4 regions of the Microbulbifer zhoushanensis genome follow, and region 3 is predicted to be linked to each of the others. Evidence: predicted binding sites of a transcription regulator. Region 3 holds the regulator's gene; each other region holds the start of a gene.
The links. The regulator LexA, encoded in region 3, represses DNA repair genes until DNA is damaged. The targets are predictions, from matches to a motif close to ACTGTNTNTANANACAGT.
Positions count from the first base shown of each region.

Region 1: imuA (translesion DNA synthesis-associated protein ImuA) is a predicted target of LexA. The motif match lies at 2,984-3,001, and genes of this name have one in related genera.
Region 2: ruvC (crossover junction endodeoxyribonuclease RuvC) is a predicted target of LexA. The motif match lies at 2,951-2,968, and genes of this name have one in related genera.
Region 4: LVD10_RS17455 (VRR-NUC domain-containing protein) is a predicted target of LexA. The motif match lies at 1,840-1,857, and genes of this name have one in related genera.

Region 1 is NZ_JAJSAO010000004.1:131,234-137,100, forward strand. It holds gene LVD10_RS09255 (S46 family peptidase) at 1-243, shown strand, start outside; gene LVD10_RS09260 (hypothetical protein) at 370-555, opposite strand; gene LVD10_RS09265 (BaiN/RdsA family NAD(P)/FAD-dependent oxidoreductase) at 898-2,106, opposite strand; gene dcd (dCTP deaminase) at 2,165-2,734, opposite strand; gene imuA (translesion DNA synthesis-associated protein ImuA) at 3,063-3,770, shown strand; gene LVD10_RS09280 (Y-family DNA polymerase) at 3,869-5,371, shown strand; gene LVD10_RS09285 (error-prone DNA polymerase) at 5,540-5,867, shown strand, end outside.
Region 2 is NZ_JAJSAO010000004.1:407,713-413,579, reverse strand. It holds gene LVD10_RS10405 (FmdB family zinc ribbon protein) at 1-154, shown strand, start outside; gene aspS (aspartate--tRNA ligase) at 229-2,010, shown strand; gene LVD10_RS10395 (YebC/PmpR family DNA-binding transcriptional regulator) at 2,124-2,867, shown strand; gene ruvC (crossover junction endodeoxyribonuclease RuvC) at 2,979-3,509, shown strand; gene ruvA (Holliday junction branch migration protein RuvA) at 3,584-4,195, shown strand; gene ruvB (Holliday junction branch migration DNA helicase RuvB) at 4,310-5,332, shown strand; gene ybgC (tol-pal system-associated acyl-CoA thioesterase) at 5,374-5,778, shown strand; gene tolQ (protein TolQ) at 5,782-5,867, shown strand, end outside.
Region 3 is NZ_JAJSAO010000001.1:481,418-487,284, reverse strand. It holds gene topA (type I DNA topoisomerase) at 1-847, shown strand, start outside; gene LVD10_RS02115 (DUF6586 family protein) at 853-1,350, shown strand; gene LVD10_RS02110 (hypothetical protein) at 1,513-1,767, shown strand; gene lexA (transcriptional repressor LexA) at 2,109-2,714, opposite strand; gene LVD10_RS02100 (LOG family protein) at 2,890-3,531, shown strand; gene LVD10_RS02095 (DUF6763 family protein) at 3,541-3,861, opposite strand; gene LVD10_RS02090 (TetR/AcrR family transcriptional regulator) at 3,996-4,634, shown strand; gene nagZ (beta-N-acetylhexosaminidase) at 4,697-5,722, shown strand.
Region 4 is NZ_JAJSAO010000010.1:31,338-37,204, forward strand. It holds gene LVD10_RS17450 (ATP-dependent DNA helicase) at 1-87, opposite strand, end outside; gene LVD10_RS17455 (VRR-NUC domain-containing protein) at 75-1,745, opposite strand; gene LVD10_RS17460 (hypothetical protein) at 2,123-2,908, shown strand; gene LVD10_RS17465 (zinc-binding dehydrogenase) at 3,106-4,137, shown strand; gene LVD10_RS17470 (hypothetical protein) at 4,205-4,486, shown strand; gene mtgA (monofunctional biosynthetic peptidoglycan transglycosylase) at 4,587-5,267, opposite strand; gene LVD10_RS17480 (DUF4166 domain-containing protein) at 5,425-5,867, shown strand, end outside.

The DNA of each region.
Region 1 (5,867 bases), on a different contig from region 3:
GATATCACCGGCGGCAACTCCGGATCCGCTACCATGAACGGCAAGGGCGAACTGATCGGCCTGGCCTTCGACGGCACCTACGACAGCATCAATGCTGACTGGGACTTCAATGACAACACCCGGGCAATCCACGTGGATGTGGAATACATGCTGTGGGTAATGGAAAAAGTGGACGGCGCCCACAACCTGTTGGAGGAAATGGGTGTGGCGGAGGAATCGGTTGCGGCACAGGCCGCTGACTGATCACCCTGCCCCGCAAGAACGAAAAAGCCGGCGCATGCGCCGGCTTTTTTTGATTGTCGTCAAGCAGTTCGAGAGTCTGGTAGGTGAGGTCGACAGTAACGGCCGGTTTACCTGGCCGGTTATGCCCTAGAGCAGTTTGGTTTTGGTCTTGCCACAACGCTGGCAACGATACTCGGTTACCAGCTTGCCCTGTTTCACATCGAACTTCCGCTCGGTGACCACCTGCCACTTGTGAAAACCATCCCGGCACAGGCTTTTGCCCTTGTGCTTTTCCCAGGCGGTCTTCTTCTTGAACTGGATTACATCGCCCATAAAGGTAAATCTCCCCACAGGAGAACAATTATTACAGGAGCCTGCCCTGGCACACCAGGCACAGCCCTGGCGCCACCGGGACAGAGCATTCCCCACCCACAAGGGCGAACACAAGGTTCGCCCCTACGTAACGCGCTGGAGCCGACATACACCTATTGGGCAATGCATAACCTGTAGGGGCGCACCTTGTGTGCGCCCGCTCCCGGTATTCCGGCACATGGACGTCATGACGGCCTTGATCCGATCCCGGAATCCACAAACCACCGCGCCCCCCCGAGGGCGAACAGAAGGTTCGCGCCTACAACGGCAATGGAGAAAATGGCCTGCTGGTGGGCCACGGGATTATGCCACCTCCCCGGCCGCGTGCCCGGAAGCCCAGGCCCACTGGAAGTTATAGCCGCCCAGCCAGCCGGTCACATCCAGCACCTCGCCGATAAAGTAAAGCCCAGGCTGCGACTTGCACTCCATGGTACGCGAGGAGACCGCATTTGTATCAACACCACCGAGGGTCACTTCGGCTGTGCGATAACCCTCGGTACCCGCAGGCACCAGCTGCCAAGTCTGCAGTTTCTCGCCAATCGAAGCCAGCTCTGCCGCACTGAACTGCTTCAGCGGGCGACTCTCGATACCCTTCTCAGCGAGGAAATGCTGGACCAGTTTCCTGCTCCACAGTGTCGCGAGTACCGTGTGCAGGTGTGCCTCCGGCTTTTCGGTCCGCTGCTCATTCAGCCAGTGCGCCAGCTCCCGGTCCGGGGCCAGGTCAAAGCTGACGGCCTCGCCCTCCCGCCAGTGGCTGGAGATCTGCAGCACGGCCGGGCCACTCAGCCCGCGGTGGGTAAACAGCATCTGCTCATGGAAACTGCCGTTGCCGCAGCTTGCGGTCACCGCCAGGGCACTGCCGGGCAGGTCTTCCTGCCGCTGCAGCTGGCGCTTGTGCTGGGTAAAGGGCACCAGGGCGGCGCGAGTGGGCACGATACTGAGGCCGAACTGCCGGGCGATGTCGTAGCCAAACCCGGTGGCCCCCATGGTTGGAATCGACAGGCCGCCGGTGGCAACCACCAGGGATTCGCATTGCATTGTGCCAAGGCTGGTATTCACCCGGTAGCCAGTATTCACCGGCTCAATACTTTCAATGCTACAGCGGGTGCGAATCTGCGCCTGGGCCTCACGGCACTCCGCCAGCAGCAAGTCAACGATATCCCGGGACCTGTTATCGCAGAACAGCTGACCCAGGGTTTTCTCGTGATAGGGGATCCCGTGCTTCTCCACCAGCGCGATAAAGTCCCACTGGGTATAACGGGCCAGTGCCGACTTGCAGAAATGCGGGTTGCGGCTGTAGAAGTTTTCCGGCGCGGTGTACAGGTTGGTGAAATTGCAGCGTCCGCCACCGGACATCAGGATCTTCTTGCCCACCTTGTTTGCGTGATCGACTACCAGCACGCTGCGGCCACGCTGGCCAGCCACTGCCGCACACATAAGACCGGCTGCACCGGCACCAATCACCAGTACATCGACCTGTTCGGGCAGTGGGTTGGGACTGGCTTCACTCATGGGGTGGGGAAAGCAGAAGGGACCGGGCACGGCGGGCACCCGGCGCAGGAGCAGGCCATCAGGCCCGCGGCAGGGTCACGCCGCGCTGGCCCTGGTACTTGCCGCCGCGATCCTTGTAGGACACATCGCAGACCTCGTCGGACTCGAAGAACAGCATCTGGGCCACACCCTCGTGGGCGTAGATCTTCGCCGGCAGGTTGGTGGTGTTGGAGAACTCCAGGGTCACATGCCCTTCCCACTCCGGCTCCAGCGGCGTCACATTGACGATGATGCCGCAGCGCGCATAGGTGGACTTGCCCAGGCAGATGGTCAGCACCGAGCGCGGGATGCGGAAATACTCGACTGTACGCGCCAGGGCAAAGGAGTTGGGCGGGATCACGCAGGAATCGCCCACCACGTCGACAAAGCTGTTCTCGTCGAAGGTCTTCGGATCCACCGTGGCGGAGTGCACATTGGTAAAGATCTTGAATTCCGGGGCACAGCGCACGTCGTAGCCATAGCTGGAGGTACCGTAGGAAATCAGGCGTTCACCGCTGCCATTGTGGCGTACCTGGCTCGCCTCGAACGGCTCGATCATGCCATTCTGCTCGGCCATCCGGCGAATCCACTTATCGGATTTGATACTCACTCCGCCCCCCTCATTTGAATCGGCTGTGCTTGTCGTTGTGCAGGTCTGTAAAGAGGCGGAATCATAGCCGGTTTGAACTGTGCAAAAAAGTGTCAATCGCGACTGGCTGGCACCGGAATGCCGCCTTTGCCTGTCCCGGGGTAAGTCCCGCCCACACCGCACCTTCCCCGTCACCACCGGACCTGGTGATGGAACTGGTGGAAATCCATGCCCGATCAAGCCCCATACCCTTGTTGGGGCAGCCCGACTACTGTATAAATCAACAGTACATACTGTACAGATATACAGAAACAGCTCCCAAAGGGACCAGATCGCGAGGGCAGATATCGTGAGCAGTGCCGAAAACCTTATACAAAACAAGCAGTTAACTGATCAGCTCAAGCAGCAACGCCTGGACCAGCTGCTGGCGCGGGCGGATATCTGGCAGGCGGCCAATGAGCATCACCGCCGGCGTAACGGCATCGCCACCGGCTACAGCGGGCTCGATGCCCTGCTGGCCGGACACGGCTGGCCCCGTGGCGCCACCACCGAACTGCTGGTGGACCAGTCCGGTATCGGCGAGCTCAGCCTGTTGCTACCGGCACTGGCGGAACTCACCCGCCAGGAGCAGATGGTCGTGCTGGTCAACCCGCCCCATATCCCCTATGCCCCGGCGCTGGCCAGTGCCGGGGTGCAACTGGAAAAGCTGTTGATCCTGCATCCCCGGGGACCGCGCGACACTCTCTGGGCCATGGAACAAACACTGCAGTCTGGCTGCTGCGGCGCCCTGCTCAGCTGGCAGGAACGACAGCCGCCCGCGGACAGGGACCTGCGCCGGCTGCAGGTGGCCGCACGGGATGGGGAATGTCTGCACTTCCACTTCCGCCCGCAATCCTGTGCCAGCAGCCCCTCACCGGCCAGCCTGCGGCTGCAGCTCGCAAGCGACGGCGACCAGCTGGCCCTGAAGCTGATCAAACAGCTGGGCGGCCGCTCGGGACAGCAGCTGCACCTGGCCCGGGCCGCGGACCTGACCCGCCGCGACGGGCCACTGCACTGATTGCCGGGAAGAGTATAAAGCTCTCTGCAGGAGCGGCCCATGGCCGCGAAAAAACTCTCTGAATAACCAATGCGGTAAGACACGACAGGGAAAATACAATGCTCTGGCTCTGCATACAGTTCCCCAACCTGCCGTTAGAGGCACTGACCCGCGCCCAGCAAGCAGGGCCTGATGGCTCTCCCCGCGCGGTTGTGGAGAAAGAGCAGGTGGTGGACGTCAACAGCAGTGCCCGCGAGCGCGCTGTCACCGGCGGACTGACCATTGCCACTGCCTGTGCGCTGTGCGCGGACCTGGAACTCCTTCCCCGGGATACCGAGCGCGAATCACAGCTGCTGCAGGAACTGGCCCAGTGGGGTTACAGCTTCACCCCGGTGGTTTCCCCCCGCGCGGCATCCCCGCACAGCGATGATGGCAGCTTCGCCTGCCTTTACCTGGAACTGAGCGGCTGCCTGAAAGCCAATGGCGGACTGGAGCCGCTCCTGCAGCAGTTGCGCAGCGAACTGCAACAGATGCATATCAGTGCCTTTATGGGCCTGGGGCACAGCCCCAGTGCTGCCCATATGCTGAGCCAGCTGGAAGAGCACAGGCAGTGGCTGGCCGGGGCCAAGGCACCGCCCTCTCCCCAGCAATGGCGCCAGTGGATCAGCTTTGCCCCCGGCAAACTGCTGGACAGCGACCACAAGACCATAGCCAAACTCTATGCCTGCGGTATCAAGCGGGTCAGCCAGTTACTGGCCATACCATTGTCTGAGGTGGGGACCCGCTTCGGGCGCGACTTTGTCAATTACCTGGCGCGCCTCAACGGCACCCGCCATGACCCGGTCCCCAGTTACCAGCCACCGCCGGAGTTCCACAGTGAGCTGTTTTTTCCCAGCCCGCTGGATAACAGCGAGCAGCTGCTGTTTCCCGCCGGCCGGCTGGTCCGCGAGCTGTGCCAGCAATTGCAGCGGCGACAGCTCTACAGCCAGCAGCTGCGCTGGAAACTGGATTTCGGGCAACAGAGTTGCAAGGTGCTCAGTGTGGAAATCTCGCGACCGCAACTGGATCCCCAGCGCCTGATCGCCCTGACAAAGCTGCAACTCGAGCGGCTCACCCTCGAGCAACCTGTACAGGCAATCGGCCTGACCTGCGACAGGCTGCAACCGCTGGGCCAGGATTCGGTGGACGATGACCTGTTCGGGGAAGCCAGCCGCGTGCAGCGCAGCCACCAGCTAATCGACAAGCTCAAGGCGCGGCTGGGCCACCAGTCACTGTCAGGCGTCACCCTGAAGGAGAGTCACCTGCCGGAGCAGGCATGGCAGAGTGCCGACAACCTGGTGCTGAACAGCCGCAAACGCGGCCACCAGTTGCAACCGGTGAATGCACCGCGCCCCAACTGGCTGCTCCCGCGTCCCGATCGCATCCAGTGCCGCAACCAGCGCCTGTTCTACCGCGGCGAGCTGCGCCTGCTGCAGGGCCCGGAACGCATTGATGGCTACTGGTGGCAACACCGCCGCCACGCCCGCGATTACTACATTGCCCGCGGTGACGAAGGTGCACTCTACTGGGTCTTCCAGGACCTGACCTCGGAGGCCTGGTACCTGCATGGGGTTTACGCGTGACCCAGGTATAAACCTGCCGGCCCCAAGCCTGACCCCGCTCAGGAATAGTCATCACGCTCGGTGGAGCGTAGAGCTGGCGCTCGACGAACGTCCGACAGAATCCATTTAAATACAGGATTGAATACTCGCACAGGGGGAGGTGCAGAGACCAAGACAGCCAGAATTGGTATGCAGTACGCCGAACTCTTCTGCCAGAGCAACTTCTCTTTTCTCCAGGGTGCTTCCCATCCCCAGGAACTTGTTACCCGTGCCCATGAACTGGGCTACCGCGCCCTGGCCATTACCGATGAATGTTCCCTTTCGGGCGCGGTCCGCGCCTATAAACAACTGGAGGAACTGAAAGCTGATGGCAGCAACCTCAAACTGATCTGCGGCAGCTACTTCCGCTTATCTGACATTAATTGTGAACTGGTATTACTGGCACCGGACCGGCAAGCCTACAGCGAGTTATGCCAGCTGATCTCTACCTCCCGCCTGCGCGCGCCCAAAGGCCAGT
Region 2 (5,867 bases), on a different contig from region 3:
GCTTCGCAAGAAGATCTCGGCCGCCGGCTTCCGTCTCAAGGGCGGCGGCTGGTACGAGACCGACTTCAAGACCGGGAACAAGAAGAACCTGGCCGGGGATGCGGCCAAGCCCAGGGCGGACAAGCCCGCCGGGGACAAGGCCAAGGCCAGCTGACCGGGACCGGGCCGGAGCCAATCGGGCGGCACCTGCCGCCCAGCCAATCACTATCGACAACGGGAATTGTATTCATGCGCAGCGACTACTGTGGCGCCCTTCGTTCTGCGGACATCGACCGCGAAGTTACCCTGTGCGGCTGGGTGGACCGCCGCCGCGATCACGGCGGTGTGATCTTCATCGACCTGCGCGACCGCGACGGTATCGCGCAGGTGGTGTTTGACCCGGACGCGGCGGAGTACTTCGAGCTGGCCGACCGGGTGCGCAGTGAGTACGTCCTCAAGGTTACCGGACGTGTTCGTGCCCGTGCGCCCGAGGCGGTTAACCCGAATATGGCCACCGGCGAGATCGAGGTCTACGGCACTGCCCTGGAGATCCTCAATACGGCGGAGACTGTCCCGTTCCAGCTCGACGAGCACACCGATGTCGGTGAAGACGTGCGTCTCAAGTACCGCTACCTGGACCTGCGTCGCCGCGAGATGCAGCACAACCTGCGCTTCCGCTCCAGGCTGACCACGGCCATCCGCAATTACCTCGATGGCGAGGGCTTCCTGGATATCGAGACCCCGATCCTGACCCGCGCGACGCCGGAGGGGGCTCGTGACTACCTGGTGCCGAGCCGCACCCACGACGGCAAGTTCTTCGCCCTGCCGCAGTCGCCGCAGCTGTTCAAGCAGCTGCTGATGGTGTCCGGCTTCGATCGCTATTACCAGATTGCGAAGTGTTTCCGCGATGAAGACCTGCGGGCGGATCGCCAGCCGGAATTTACCCAGATCGATATCGAGACCGCCTTCCTCGACGAAGACGCCATCATGGCGATTACCGAGGCCATGGTGCGCAGCCTGTTCAGCGAACTGAAAGGTGTCGAGCTGGGTGACTTCCCGCGCATGAGCTATTACGAGGCCATGCTGCGCTTCGGTTCCGACAAGCCGGACCTGCGTATCCCGCTGGAGATGGTGGAGATCAAGGACCTGATGACCGAGGTGGAGTTCAAGGTCTTCTCCGGCCCGGCCAATGACCCCAAGGGTCGCGTGGCGGCGCTGAAGGTTCCGGGCGGCAACGACAAGCTGACCCGTAAGCAGATCGATGATTACGGCAAGTTTGTGGGTATTTACGGGGCCAAGGGCCTGGCCTACATCAAGGTCAACGACAAGGATGACCTCGAGGGCGGCCTCCAGTCACCGATTACCAAGTTCCTGCCCATCGAGACCCGCGCGGCGATCCTGGAGCGCATGCAGGCCGAAAACGGCGACCTGATTTTCTTTGGTGCCGACAAGGCCAAGGTCGTCTCCGAGGCACTGGGCGCCCTGCGCTGCAAGCTGGGCGAGGACCTGGACCTGTACACCGCCGAGTGGGCACCGCTCTGGGTAGTGGACTTCCCCATGTTCGAGGAGGAGGACGACGGCAGCCTGACCTCGCTGCACCACCCGTTTACCGCTCCCTCCTGTTCACCGGAAGAGCTGGAAAAGAACCCGCTGGAAGCGCTGTCGCGGGCCTACGACATGGTCCTGAACGGCACCGAGCTGGGTGGTGGCTCGATCCGCATCCACAACCAGGACATGCAGCAGGCGGTGTTCCGTACGCTGGGGATCGACGAGCGCGAGCAGCGCGAGAAGTTCGGCTTCCTGCTCGACGCGCTCAAGTACGGCGCGCCGCCCCACGGTGGCCTGGCCTTCGGCCTCGATCGCCTGGTGATGCTGATGACCGACAGCGACTCAATCCGCGATGTGATCGCCTTCCCGAAAACCCAGAGCGCGGCCTGTGTCATGACCGATGCCCCGGGCACCGTGGATTCGCGGCAGCTGCGCGAGCTGAATATCCGCCTGCGCCAGAAGAAGGAAGAGCAGGTCAGTTAACAGTTGCGTCCCCTGCCGGCGCTGGCCGGCAACCAGTGCCATCCGGGTCCCGGCTGGCACCGGGGTGACGACAGGTTTGCAAAAGCCACGACGGAGAATTACCGGAGAGAGTAATGGCTGGACACAGTAAATGGGCCAATATCAAGCACCGCAAGGCGGCCCAGGATGCCAAGCGCGGCAAAGTTTTCACCAAGATCATTCGCGAGCTGACCGTCGCTGCGAAGAGCGGTCCCAACCCGGATGACAACCCGGCCCTGCGCGCTGCTGTCGACAAGGCGCTGGGTGCCAACATGAAAAAGGACACCATCGACAAGGCGATTGCGCGCGGCGCGGGCAATGCCGAGGGTGATAACTACGAGGCGGTGACCTACGAGGGCTACGGTGTCGGCGGTGTTGCGGTCCTGGTGGAGTGCCTGACCGATAACCGCAACCGCACCGTTGCCGAGGTTCGCCATGCCTTTACCAAGCGCGGCGGTAACCTGGGAACCGATGGTTCGGTAGCCTATCTCTTCACCCGCAAGGGCCAGATGTATTACGAGCCCGGCACCGATGAGGATGCCCTGATGGAGGCGGCCCTGGAGGCCGGGGCCGAGGACATCGAGACCAACGATGACGGCAGTATCGAGCTCACCACCGAGTTCCAGGACTACATGCCGGTAAAAGACGCACTGACTGAGGCGGGCTTCAAGCCGGACGGTGCCGAAATAGCCATGATCCCGTCCACCACCATCCCGCTGGAAAAGGATGGTGCGGAAAAGGTGCTGGCACTGGTGGATATGCTGGAAGACCTGGATGACGTGCAGAACGTCTATACCAATGCCGATATCCCCGAAGAGGTCATGGCCGAGCTCGGCTGACCCGGGAGGGTGGGCCGCCCGGCCCGCCCTGCCTCCCTTGACGCCTCCCGCCCGCCTTGGGACACTTCTTACCTTTCGCCATTACTATATAAACATACAGGAAGGCGCCCTTTGACCCGAATCCTGGGGATCGATCCCGGCTCGCGCAAGACCGGATACGGCCTGATCGACGTGGAGCGCGGCAAGGCCCGCTATGTGGCCAGTGGTGTGATCCGCCTGCCCGACGCGGAGCTGCCCGAGCGCCTCAAGCTGATCTTCGATGCCGTGAGCCAGATCGCCGGCCAATACCAGCCGGCGCAGATGGCGATCGAGAACGTATTCATGTCCAAGAGCGCAGGCTCCGCGCTGAAGCTGGGCCAGGCCCGCGGCGCCGCCATCGTGGCGGCCACCCACGCCGACCTGCCGGTGGCGGAATACGAGGCGCGCAAGGTCAAGCAGGCCATCGTCGGCAGTGGCGCGGCGGACAAGCTGCAGGTGCAGCATATGGTGAAGACCCTGTTATCCCTGCCGGCCGCGCCGCAGGAGGACGCCGCCGATGCCCTGGCCGTGGCGCTGTGCCATATGCACACCATGCAGACCCTGGTGCATACCGCGGGCAGTGGCCGGGGCCGCTTCCGACGCGGTCGTCTCACGGTTTCCTAGCGGGCGGTGGCAGCCGGGAAGGTTGCACGGGAACATATATAAAGAAGTAAAACCACACAGAGAACCGGATAACGATGATCGGAAGACTGAGCGGCAGCCTCGCCGCAGTACAGCCGCCGCACCTGCTGGTGGATGTGCAGGGGGTGGGCTATGAAGTGCTGGCCCCGATGACCACCATTTTTGAACTGCCGCCGGCAGGGCAGCCGGTGGTGCTGCATACCCACCTGGCGGTGTCCGAGACTGCGCAGCAGCTGTACGGCTTTATCCGTGAGGCGGACCGCGCACTGTTCCGTACCCTGATCAAGGTCAATGGCGTCGGCCCCAAGATGGCGCTGGCGATCCTGTCCGGCCTCGACGGCGCTGCGCTGTCGCGCTGCGTGTCGGAGGATAACGTGGCGGCGCTGGTGAAGGTGCCCGGTGTGGGCAAGAAAACCGCCGAGCGCCTGATCATCGAGCTGCGCGACAAACTCGCGCCGCAGTTCGGTGACAGCAACGATATCCCGCTGATGGCCACTGCGGCGGAGCCGAAAGTCGACCATGCCGGGGAGGCGGAAAGCGCCCTGGCGGCACTGGGTTACAAGCCCACCGAGGCCACGAAGATGGTGGCGCGGGCGACGAAGGAGCAGCCCGATGCAGACAGTGCCACCCTGATTCGTCTGGCCCTCAAGAGCATGGTGCCGGCATGAACGGTGTCTGGCCAGCTAATGGTGTCGTAGGGGCGGGCATCGTGGCCGCCCGTCCGGAATTGGGCGAGCACGAGGTTCGCCCTTGCGGTTGTGATTATGCTGGCGGAGGAAGCCATGATCGAAGCTGACCGACTGATTGCGCCCGAGCCCATTGGCCCCTCCGGCCAGGAAGATCAGCACGATCGCGCCGTGCGGCCCAAGAGTCTCGCCGATTATGTGGGCCAGCCGGTGGTGCGCGAGCAGATGGAGATCTTTATCCAGGCTGCCCGCCTGCGCGGCGATGCCCTGGACCACACGCTGGTGTTCGGCCCGCCGGGGCTGGGCAAGACCACGCTGGCCAATATCATCGCCACGGAAATGGGTGTCGCCATCAAGACCACCTCGGGACCGGTGCTGGAGAAGGCCGGCGACCTGGCAGCACTAATGACCAATCTGGAGCCGGGTGACGTCCTCTTTATCGATGAAATCCACCGCCTCAGCCCGCACGTGGAGGAGGTGCTATACCCGGCTATGGAGGACTACCAGCTCGATATCATGATCGGTGAGGGGCCGGCCGCGCGCTCCATCAAGCTGGACCTGCCTCCATTTACCCTGGTCGGCGCGACCACCCGTGCGGGCCTGCTGACCTCGCCGCTGCGCGACCGTTTCGGCATTGTGCAGCGGCTGGAGTTCTACAGCGTCGAGGACCTCACCCGCATTGTCAGCCGCTCCGCCCGCCTGATGGGCGTGGAGATGGACGAGGGCGGGGCGCTAGAGGTGGCGCGGCGTGCCCGCGGCACCCCGCGGATTGCAAATCGCCTGCTGCGGCGGGTGCGGGATTTTGCCGAGGTGAAGGGCGATGGTGTGGTGGATGCGGATATTGCCGACCGGGCGCTGAATATGCTCAACGTGGATGTGCGCGGTTTCGACCAGCTGGACCGGCGCGTGCTGCTCACCATGATGGAGAAGTTCGACGGTGGCCCGGTGGGTGTCGACAGTCTCGCCGCGGCTGTCAGCGAGGAGCGTGATACCATCGAGGATGTGCTGGAGCCGTACCTGATCCAGCAGGGGTACCTCACCCGCACCCCGCGCGGCCGGATGGTCACGGCCCTGGCCTACGAGCATTTCGGCATACCCAAACCGGACCGGATGGGCTGACCGGCGGCCGCGGGCCGCCAGCAGAGATAATAAGGACCCACGTGGCAGAAGTTTTCAGTATCCCCCTGCGTGTCTATATCGAGGACACCGACGCGGGTGGAATCGTGTATTACGTCAATTATCTGAAGTATATGGAGCGCGCGCGCACAGAATTCGTGCGTTCGCTCGGTTATGATAAGCCCGCCATGCCGCAGCAGGGGCTCCTGCTGGTGGTGCATTCGGCGGAAATCCAGTACCGGCGCTCGGCGCGGCTGGACGACGCATTGCGGGCAACGGCGGCGATTGGCAAACTTGGGCGCGCGGCAGTGACATTTGAACAAAAAATCTGGCGCGACGATGAAATTATCTGCGAGGGCGTGGTCAAAGTCGCCTGTGTCGCAGATGACAGCCGCAGACCCTGCGCGCTTCCCGAATCTATCTATAAAGCATTGAAGGCAGTGAACTAAGACATGAACGCCGGTGAACAACTTTCCCTGTGGGGGCTGATACAGAACGCCAGTCTGCTGGTGCAGTTGGTGATGTTGCTACTGCTGCT
Region 3 (5,867 bases):
CCGCACCGGGTCCACCGGGGTTTTCCTGGGCTGTTCCGGCTATGCGCTGCCACCCAAGGAACGATGCACCAACACCATGAACCTGGTGTCCGGGGACGAGGCAGTGGATGCCGACAAGGACGAGGACGCGGAATCCCGCCAGTTGCGAGAGAAGCGGCGCTGTCCCAAGTGCGGCACGGCCATGGACAGTTACCTGCTGGACGAGCAGCGCAAACTCCATATCTGCGGCAACAACCCGGACTGTAATGGCTACGAGGTAGAGAAGGGCACCTTCAAGATCAAGGGTTACGATGGCCCGGTGATTGAATGTGACAAGTGTGGCAGCGACATGCAGCTCAAGTCGGGCCGTTTCGGCAAGTACTTTGGCTGCACCAATGACGAGTGCAAGAACACCCGCAAGCTGCTCAAGAATGGACAGCCTGCACCGCCCAAAATGGATCCGGTGCCCATGCCTGAACTGCCCTGCCAGAAGGTGGAAGACCACTATATCCTGCGCGACGGTGCCTCGGGGCTTTTCCTTGCCGCCAGCCAGTTCCCCAAGAACCGCGAGACGCGGGCACCGCTGGTCAAAGAGGTGTTGCCGCACAAGGATGAGATCGATCCCAAGTACAGTTACCTGTTCTCGGCGCCCACCGAGGACGACCAGGGCCGCGATACGGTAATTCGCTTCAGTCGCAAGACCCAGGAGCAGTACGTACAGTCCGAGGAAGACGGCAAGGCCACCGGCTGGCGCGCGTTCTATCGCGATGGCAAGTGGCAGGTGGAAGCGACCAAGAAGGCGGCGACCAAGAAAGCGGCGACCAAACGCAAGCCGGCACGCAAGAAAGCCGCCGCCAAGGACAAGTAGGGTCTATGGCCAACCCCTACACCGGCAGCGTGGCCGCGGCATTGCGCAAAAGCCAGCTACTGCTTGAGTCCGCTCCCGCAGGGGGGCTGCACCAGGCTGCCGTGCAGGATGCCGTGGTGTTGCAACTGTGGCTGGCATACCGGGCGTTCCTGTGTGAGCTGGCGCACCAGCTGCAACTGGGCAGCCAGCCGGAGTCGCCGGGGCAGCTCGCCCGTGATGCTGCCTCCCGCGGTATGTCGTCTTCCGAGGCGGCCGAACTGGAGGCCCTGGCAGGGGACCCGGAGAGCTGGCTGGCGGGTATAGAAGCGGCCTGGCTGGGGTTATGGCAATTCTCCGGTAGCCGCGCCTCGCAAGGCAATGGAGCGGGCTCCCCGGCACAGGTAATTCCCCTTCGCGACCTTTCACGGCAATCTGCCGCCCCTGACCTGGATGCCCTGCGGAACTGGCGGGAGTCGATGGTGGAGCTAATCCGGCGCCAGCGAGCGCATATGGAAGAGTATTAGCGGCCAACCCGGGGGCCGCGATCCAGCAACTGCCTGCTGCGCTCCGGCTGCAGCAGCCCTGGCCGCCCCAGGCCCGCGGGCCAGTCCGGAGCCTCCCGTACACTGATTCTACCTCCTTCCCTGTGTTACACTGCGCAAAACTTGATGTTGCAGGAGAAGCGAATGTCCTCCGAAACTTTTGAAATTATCGAACTCGCCAACGGCGATGTCGCCCTGCGCCGTGCCGGGGAGAAGGAGGATCCGCTGGTGCGTATTCATTTTTCGGACGCCAGCTCTGAATTCTTGCGCGAGCACAAGATTGCAGTGGCCCGTGCCATGTTGGAAGCCGGCATCGACGCCGTGCAGAATATTGATGAGATTGCGGCCGAATACCTCGAGGAAGAGGAATTGGAGCCTGTTAACCACACAATCCACTGATCCCCTCGCCGGGGCCGGCCAGCGGTGCGGCAACACAGCCGATGCTGCTGCTGGTCGCCCATCCAATACCCTCCAGCCCCTCACTGGGCCCACCTGATACCCATCCCGAACCGGCTGTTGAACTGTGCCAGGCCGCCGCGCCGTCCTGCCCGGGCGCACGCCAGGGGCGCAGACGCGTGTGCGTGGCTGATGCTGGTGACAGTTACGGACGGCGGCAGGTACCCGCGGGACTATACGAAACCCGCGGAATAGTGCGAAGGCGTGGGTTGCTGAGAAGATAGGGGGTTACGCCCTGCCCAACTGGGAGGGCAGGGGTTTCGTCGTTACAGAGTGTGCCCGGGTCAGGGACTCTGCCGGATCACGCCCACGGCCAGGCCCTCAATGACAAAGTGCTTGTCGCGCATATCTACCTGAATTACATCGAATTCCTCGTTCTCCGGCAGCAGTTGCACGGTTGCCTGGTTGCCCTTGCGGCGGAAGCGCTTGACGGTTACCTCGTCCTCAATCCGGGCGACAACGATCTGCCCATTGCGTACCTGGTCAGTGCGCTGCACGGCCAGCAGGTCGCCGTCGAGAATTCCCGCATCCCGCATACTCATTCCGTGGACGCGCAGCAGGTAATCTGCCGGCGGGTGGAAGAAGTCTGTGGGCAGGTCACAGTAATCCTCGATATTTTCCTCGGCGAGTATCGGGTTACCCGCTGCTACACGACCGACGATCGGCAACCCCGGGTGATAATCGGGTATACGGATTCCGCGGGAGGCTCCCGCCACCATTTCGATGGCACCCTTGCGGGCCAGCGCCTTGAGGTGTTCTTCGGCGGCATTGGGGGATCGGAACCCCAGCTGCCGGGCAATTTCCGCGCGGGTAGGGGGATAGCCGGTTTCATCGAGGTAGGTCTTGATCAGCTCGAGTACCTGGGATTGGCGGGCCGTGAGATTGGTCATAGATTCACCTGGTCGTGTGTCTGTATTTTTATACAGTTGCTGTGATTATATACAGATTTACCCCCGGCGCAAATTCACAGCGCTGTCGTCACATACTGCTACATTGGAAGGAGAGACAGGGAAGAACCGACAAAATAACAAGCGTTGAGAAACGCGACAGAACAGGGAAAGTGGAATGTTAGATGCCAAGATGCCCGAGGCCTGGCGCGTCCTGCGTATCCAGTCCGAGCTGGTGGATGGAATAGAGCGCCTGATTGCGCTGACCGGTGCGGTGACCGTATTTGGCAGCGCGCGGTTTACCGAAGAAAGCCCGGAATATAAACAGGGAGTACGGCTCGGGGAGCTGTTGGCTGCGGAGGGAATCTCGGTAATCACCGGCGGCGGGCCGGGATTGATGGAAGCCTGCAACCGCGGGGCACACCCGCAGCCGGGGGCATCCATCGGCCTCAATATTGAATTGCCGTTCGAGCAGACGGCCAACCCATACCAGGATATCAGCCTCCACTTTCGCTACTTTTTTGTGCGCAAGTTCATGTTCGTAAAGCACGCCGTGGGGTTTGTCGGCTTGCCAGGCGGATACGGCACGCTGGACGAGCTCTTCGAGGCCCTGACCCTGGTGCAGACGCAGAAAGTCCTTCATTTCCCGATTGTTCTGGTAGGGCGCCGCTACTGGGCGGGCCTGCGCGACTGGCTGGTGGATACGGTACTGCAGAGCAAATGTATCGACGCATCCGACCTGGACCTCTTCCATGTTGTCGATACCGTCGATGAGGCGGCAGAAATAATTATCGACTACATCCGCGAGCGCGAGCAGTAGTCATTCGCTTCAGAGGGATTCATCGGTACCGCTGAAGCTCTCTCCCTCCAGGTAATCCAGCGGGTTTTGCTCTTCGGGTATGCCGGGATCGCTGGAGCTGGCGCTGTGCTCCCGTGCGGTCATGCCATAGGCGATATTGGCGTCTTCGGGTGGAGGAGCCGGAGCCAGCGGCAATACCTGCCATTGCTCCATGTCCAGCTCATCGAGGGTGCCGTCGAGGTACTGGATTTCGATTGTCCTGTGCAGGTCGTCGAGGGCGACCACCTCGAACAGTTGTCCGCTCTCCAGCATCTCGAACCAGTTGCCTATGTCAGGGTGGCTATGTGCCATGATCCTTGTCCCCTTGCGTTTGACTTCCAATCTAATGTCTGCCTGCCGCCTTCAGTACCCGCGATTTTTCGGATACAAGTGTGCTAATCTCAGCCAGATCAAAACAAGTGTTTAAATTGTTGGTTTGAATTTGTATGACCCAGACAGATACGGTCAGTCGGATTCTGGATGCCGCAGAGGTACTGTTTGCCGAACGTGGCTTCACGGAGACCTCACTGCGCACCATTACCAGTACCGCCGGGGTCAATCTCGCAGCGGTAAATTATCATTTCGGGTCAAAAAAAGAACTGATCCAGGCGGTGTTTGAGCGTTTTTTGACGCCCTTTACAGAGACCCTGGCCGCAGACCTGGACCGGCGGGTGGCTGCAGGCGAAAAGCTGGAAGTGGAGGAGCTGTTGGGTAGCCTCTTCCGCGGCGGTGTGGCGAGCCTGGCGGCGGAGGGGCGTGATCCCCAGCGGTTCATGCGCCTGCTGGGCATGGCCTATACCCAACACCAGGGCCACCTGCGTCGCTATATCGTGTCCCGCTATGGCGAGAGCTATCGTCGTTTCGCCGGCCTGCTGAGCCAGGCATTGCCGGGAATCGACCCGGTCACTTTCTACTGGCGGCTCTATTTTATGCTGGGGGCGACGATCTTTACCCTTTCGAGCTTTGATGCCATCGACGCTATCCTCAGGGAGGATTTCGACGCGCAAAGCAGCCTGCCGGAAACGCTCGACCGCCTCGTGCCCGCAGCTGCGGCCATGTTGCGGGCGGATACGGAGAAGTCATAAGCGAGACTTTAGCGCCGGCGGATGCAGGCTGTACCGCCAGTGTTAAGCAATGAGGGAATAAGATGGGTGAATTGATTGGTCCGGTAATGGTTGATGTCGAGGGCACCGAGCTCACGGCAGAGGACCGGGAAGTGCTTCGCCATCCGCTGGTGGGTGGGCTGATTTTCTTTGCCCGCAACTACAGCAGCCGCGCACAGTTGCGGGCGCTTGTCACCGAGATCCGTGACCTGCGCCCGGAGATCCTGCTGGCAGTTGACCAGGAGGGCGGGCGCGTGCAGCGTTTCCGTGACGACTTTACCCGCATCCCCTCCATGCAGTTGTTGGCCGCCAATGCGGATGCGGACCAGTTGCGTGATGCGGGCTGGTTGCTGGCGGCGGAATTGCGTGCCGAGGATGTTGATTTCAGCTTTGCCCCGGTGCTGGACGCCGATGACCAGCACTGCCGCATTGTCGGTGACCGCAGTTTTGCCGCAGACCCGGCACAGGTCGCCTCCCGGGTGCGTCCTTTCATGGAGGGGATGCACGAGGCCGGCATGGCGACTACCGGAAAGCACTTTCCCGGCCATGGCCATGTGCTGGAGGACAGCCACGAAGAGCTGCCTGAGGATGAGCGCACGCTGGAGGACGTAATGGCCTCCGATGCGCTGCCCTTTGTCGAGTGCATGGGGGCAGGGGAGCTGGATGCGGTCATGCCCGCACATATCCGTTTTGTTCGCGTCGACCGCAATCCGGTTGGCTTTTCCCGCCTGTGGCTGCAGCAGATACTGCGCGGTGAGCTGGGATTCAACGGTGTAATCTTCAGCGATGACCTGTCAATGGAAGGCGCGGGTGCCGCCGGCGGTTATGGAGCCAGGATCCGGGCGGCCATGGATGCTGGTTGCGATATGGGAGTGGTGTGCAATAACCGGCAGGGGGCGCTGGAATGCCTGGAGGCGCTACAGGGCTTTACACCACCCCCGGAGTCTGCCGCCAGGCTCCGGCGCATGCGCGGCCAGCCCGGGGCAATGGGCTGGGAGGCACTGCAGCAGGACGAGCGCTGGCAGCGTACGCGGAGCTGGCTGGAAGACCTGCTGGCCCGTGGGGGCTGAAGTACTGCCCCGACACTGGGGGCTAATTCTGTTTTCTTCGGGGATTGGTGCTGGAAATCCCCCCGCCACCCGCGTTATTTTCCGCAACCATTGAATCTGAATATCGCTATATCAGGAGTAACCGCTGGTGGAATCTGCACAGTCG
Region 4 (5,867 bases), on a different contig from region 3:
TTCCTTGACCGACAGTTGTAGTGTGTTGTCGCTCTCCGAGGTTGGTGACTCCTCGCTCACGGCTGTTGATTCGCTCAAGGCTGCCACTCCACATGCAGTACCCGGTGCGGGATCCGGTGGCGGGCGAAAAAGGCCAGCCAGCGCTGCTGGTTCTGCTGCAGGCGGTCGCCGGGGCCCTTTACTTCCACCAGCTCGTAACCGCCCCCGGCCGGGAACAGCACCAGGTCCGGCAGGCCGTTGCGGTGGTGGGCGATATCCCCCAGCAGCCGGCGGAACAGCGCTCGCCAGTGGTCGGCGGGGATACGTTCCAGCGCCAGTGCCAGCAGCTCTTCCGGCAGGCCCTCCCAGGCCACCAGGGGGTTGGCGATACCCTGTTTCTGCCGGTAGTGGAGCCATACCCGCTCCGCCAGGGTGCCAGCGTCCAGCTCCGCCAGGCGCTGCTCGAACGCCGCGCGGCGTTGTGGATAAAAGTCGGGGGTGCGGAAGTCGCTGGGCGCTACCTGGAATGGGTTGAAAAAGGCCCCGGGCACCGGGCTGAAGAGGATGTCCCACACGTACAGCCCCAGCACGCCCTTGAACAGGGTGTTCTCCACCCAGTAACACTGGTTCTCCTCGTGGCCCTGTTCCAGGTGCGCCGCCGCCAGCAATTCCACCCGTTCGGCTAGCCGGGGCAGGGCGACGGTCTCCGTGGGCGGCTGGTGCCGGGCCGGTGCTTCCCAGCCATCCAGGCGCCCGGCCTTCTTTGCGGTGCGGTAGCCGAAGCTCTCGGCAAATACCTGTTCGGCCTCGTTGTGGGGCGCGTCGAGGATTTCCCGGCACAGCGCCAGGCCGGTGTCGACAGCGTCGCGCTTGACCGCGATGCGTGCGCGCCGCTCCCGCGCCGGTGGCCGGGTGCAGCGTTGGTAGAGCTGGTCGGCGGCCTCCAGGGCGTCGATGCGCTCCAGCTGCCGGGCCAGTGTCAGGCGCAGGCGGTCGAGCCGCCGGTGCAGGGTGGCATCGCCATCGATGCCGTCGGGCAGCTGCTCCGCCAGTGCGAGGATGTCTTCGGCTTCGCCCTCCAGGGCCTCCTCCAGCTGGGCCAGGCAATCGTAATAGCGCAGGTGCCGGTCGATCTGCTTCCGGTCCCGGAACGGCAGGTGTTCCCGGTCCAGCGGGTAGGCCTCGTAGCGGAACAACCCCAGGTCGCGCAGCACATAGTCGGTCAGGTCCTGGTTCAGGTTGCCGAAGAAGCACAGCTTGAAGGTCTCGAAGTGCTCCGCCGCCTGCACCGCCAGCAGGGTTTCCCCTTCCAGCAGTGCCTTCATTAAGGCAGGCGTTGCGGCCTCCTGCTCGAGCAGGGCCTGTTCCAGCTCCGGGCGCTTCAGCGCTTTTGGCAGGGGAGCGGGGCTGTTGCCCAGCAGCTCTGCCTTGGTGAACAGGGGCAGAATTTCTTCCAGCGGTAGTGCCGGGTCGCGCAATAACAGGCCGGCTTCCACCAGCTGGTCGGCGGCGCGGGGCAGGTCGGTGATCTCGGCATAGGCCAGTTTTTCCAGCCGGAACAGCGCGCCACAGGAGGACGGCACACCCTTGCGCGACAGCAGCCGCACATAAAGCCGCTGGCTGTCCGGCTGCAGCGCGCAGAAGTCCCGGTAAAAGCGCTGCTCCCCCGCCGACAGCAGGCCCTCATACCGCGCCATCACAAAATCCACCAGGGCGCGGAAGTTGCTCAGGTAATAGTCCGGTGCCAGTTCGACGGGTTCGCTCATGGGCCTGCAGGTTGTTCCGGGATGGTTGCCAGCGGTGGTGTTGCGGAAGCGGGTGAGGGCCGGCTGGGGACAGCGGGCCGGTTGCCGCACGGGAGCTGTATGGTTATACAGCATGGGGCCTGCGACGACAAACCCTGCAGCCGACCCGCTGGACAGGGGCGCCGGCCCGGCTGGATGGAATACCACTGTGACCGTGATCCCAACCCGGGTCTGTAGTTTGCGGTTAGTATGGATGCGCGCGAAGCCGGTATGATGCAATGACCGGACAGCAGGATGGAGACCCTTCTTGCTGGCCGTGCCTTTTCTGGCTGCCGTCGCCGGTATGCGGTCGCGCGTGAAAAGATCAATAATAAACCGCAATCCTGGAGAACCCTGTGATGCTCAGGAAATCCCTCCTCCTGTTCTGCACTGCGGCCATTGCCGCCTGTGCCTCCGTCGACTCGCACCAGCCTGCCAGGCCCGCGGATGCCACCGATTACACGGCCATAGAGGTCGCACCGGCCGAGACCGAGCATTTTGTCCAGACCGACAGCAAAATTTTTGATGAGCCCATGCTCGGCGTGCTCTACGACTACGCCAACAAGCAGTATCCATCTGACAACCTGGACCTGTTTGTATACCCGATCAATCACTTCGACTGGGGCGACACTGAGTCCCTGCTGCAGCAGGAGATGCAGAGGGTACTTGCCGAGATTGATCGGGCGACGGAACTTGGCTACTACCGCTCGCGGGGAGCCGAACAGGTGGAGCCGCATACGGTAGCTTCCGCCGACGGACAGCTGGAGGGACTCAAGGCCTCATTTGAGTTTGAGACCAATAATGGTGGCCGGTATTTTTCCAATGTGTACCTGTTTGTCGAGGGTGACAAATTTATCAAGGTCAGGAGCAGCTTTGACAGCGAGGCGACGGTGCCCTGGGATGGCGATGAGTTTGTCCGCGAAGTCCTGCCGAAGCTACAGGTTCCCGGTGAATCCGCACACCTGAAAAAACTCCGTGCCGCCCATCGACAGCAACTCAAGGACAACCTGATGCGGGTGTTCCTGCAGGCGGCCATGGAACAACAGGGAAGCACGGACGGAATCGAAGCGGCGGATGAGGCTGGCGAAGCTGCGCAAGCCCCGGAATCCGCAACTGGTGCAGGGATGGAAAGCACTGAAGAATAGCGGCCTCGCTTAATAGTCCTCCTGTTATTCCCTTCGCCCTGCAGCTGGCTCGCCTAACGGTCACGACCGGGAAGCGGCCGGCTGCTGCAGCGGCCGTCCATTGATGGCCTCAATCCCGCCGGCTGTCCAGGCTGGCCGCACGATCTCCATACCGTTACCCTGACTTCTTTCACCGCGTAAATGAAAGGTTGTTATTCATGAGCCAGTCCCGGCGTGCCTGGCGCACGCGCAAGGCCGGAGCCATCAGTAACCTGCAGCTGGTGGAGGAACCACTGCAGCCACTGGCCGCCGATAAAATCCGGGTGGAGGTGAAGGCCGTGGGCCTGAACTTCGCCGATATCTTCGCGCTTACCGGCCTCTACTCGGCCACACCAGAGGGGAGTTTTGTCCCCGGGCTGGAATTCAGTGGGATAGTGAGCGAGTTGGGTGCCGCGGCTGAGACCGACCTTGCCGTGGGAGACCGTGTCTACGGCTGCATCCGCTTCGGCGGCTACGCCACCAGTGTGGATGTACCGCCGCAGCACTGCCGCCGGATGCCCGAGGGCTGGTCATTCGCCGGGGGGGCGGCCTTCCCGGTGCAGAGCCTTACTGCCTACTACGCGCTGACTGACCTGGGTGCGGTGCGGCCGGGCCAGCTGGTGCTGGTGCAGAGCGCCGCCGGCGGCGTGGGGCTGCAGGCCATGCGCATGCTGCAGCAAATGGGTGCCGTGCCCATCGGTACGGTCAGCTCGGACAGCAAGCGCACATTCCTGGCGGGGCTGGGTTTCGATGAGGTGATCGTGCGCGGTAACGACTTCGGGGCACAGCTGCGGGAACAGCTGGCCGGCCGACCGCTGCACGCAGTGCTGGACGGCATCGGCGGCGAGATACAGAAACAGTCCTTCGCGGCGCTGGCACCCACCGGGCGGCTGGTGGTGTTCGGGGCTGCAGAGTTTACCCCGGGTGATAAACCCAACTGGCTGAAGGCCGCCTGGCTGTACCTGAAGCGGCCGCGCTACGACGTGATGGATATGATCAGCAGCAACCGCTCGGTGATGGCCTTCAACCTGATCTGGCTGTGGCAGGAACAGGCGCTATTTGATCGCCTGCTGGAGGGCAGTGCCAGCCTGGGATTACCGGCGCCCCACGTGGGTCACGAGTTTGGTTTCGAGGAGGCACATGAGGCGATTGGATGCCTGCGCAGTGGCAAGTCGGTGGGCAAGGTGGTACTCACTACGGAGGGCAGTTAGCTCTTCTGTTACCTGAAATAATTTAATCCCCGCTCCCCTGCGGGCTAGTGGATCGAGAGGGAAGGGGATGAGTACTTTATTTTTAGCTGTCCTGGCCGTTTCAACCTTGCAGTTCCTGAAAGGCTTTTTCTCTGCAAGGGGCTTTTCGAGAAGGAAAATGGCGGCTCTTGGTTTCTGCTTGTCCACAACAGCACTACTCCTGGTGGGGCTTGTCGTTGCGTTTACGGAAGGACCTGATGGCCTCATCCGGCGCCTGGACTTCACCGGTGTTACCCTGTCCGCTGCGATGGTTCTGGTATTCACCCTAACCTACGCTCTGGACGGCGGGGGAGACAGTGCGCATAGGTGACTGCAATGAAACCGTGCCGTACAAGGGTTCAGTTTGTAGTTGGGTATGGTATTACCGTGTAAAAGCCTGGAGCCTGGCCGCGGGCGAAGCGTCAACGTCTTTACAGCTGTCCCAGGTAACCGGTCCCACCCAGCTGGCGCACCTGCCGGTCGATGGTGTAGGCGCGGTTGCGCACATAGCTTGACGGGTTGCGTGCCGACATCCGCTTCGGGCTTGGCAGTACCGCTGCCAGCCGCCCGGCCTGCCAGCGGTTGAGGTGCTGGGCGGAGGTGCCGAAGAAGTTGCTGGCCGCCGCCTGTGCGCCGTAGACCCCTTCCCCGAATTCGGCGATATTCAGGTAAACCTCGAGGATACGCTCCTTGGGCCAGAGGACTTCCATCAACACGGTGAACCAGGCCTCCAGCGCCTTGCGCACATAGCTGCGCCCGTTCCACAGGAACAGGTTCTTGGCGGTCTGCTGCGTGATGGTGCTGGCGCCACGGATGCGCCCCCGGTCCTCGTTCAGGGCTTTCTTCAGCGCGGCAAAGTCAAAGCCAAAGTGGTGGGGGAACTTCTGGTCTTCCGACGCGATTACGGCCACCTGCAGGTTGGGGGAGATCTGCTCCAGCGGCCGCCACTGGTGCACCGCCTCGCGCCCGCTCTCCCGCTCCCACGCGGAGATCACCGCAGAGGAGGCCGGGTCGACCCAGCGCAGGGCCAGGACCATCAGTGCGGTCACCACGACAAATCCGCTGCCGAGCCAGAATGTGTACTTGGCGGTGCGTTGCAGGTATCGGGTCATAATGCTTCGGTTTCAGGTTTTCTCGGTCGATTCACTGGGACCGCATGGCAGGCCGTGGGTTCCGGCGATCAAGTTTACTCAGCTGACAGCATCGAACAGAATCATGCAATCGATCATATACAGGCACATGACCGCAGCGAGTCTCCCGGAGCCCCCCATGCCCAGCACCATTGTGAAAGACTGGTTTGGATGCCAGTTTACCGACCTGCACCCGATGCTCCAGCAGCTACATATCCGGGGTGGCAGGCTGGTTGGTGAGGTAACCCTGGCCAGGGGTAGTGGGCTTGCCGGCCTGGTTGGGCGGCGCCTTGCGAGAAAAATGAATCTACCGGAACCGGGTGCCCACAGGTTGGCCGTCGACATTTCACACGATGCTGATGGACTGCACTGGCGCCGCAGTTTCAACGGAACGAACCGGGTCGATTCCCTTTTCCGGCCGGTAGGGAATATCGGGCAGGGTTACTGGATTGAGGAAACCGGGCCGCTGTCCATGCAGTTGACGGTGGATATTATCGATGGCGGCTGGTTCTGGCGTTGTCTCGGAGTGAAGTTCCTGGGGGTGCCGGTGCCGCGCTGGCTAATTCCGGACTCCCGGGCTTA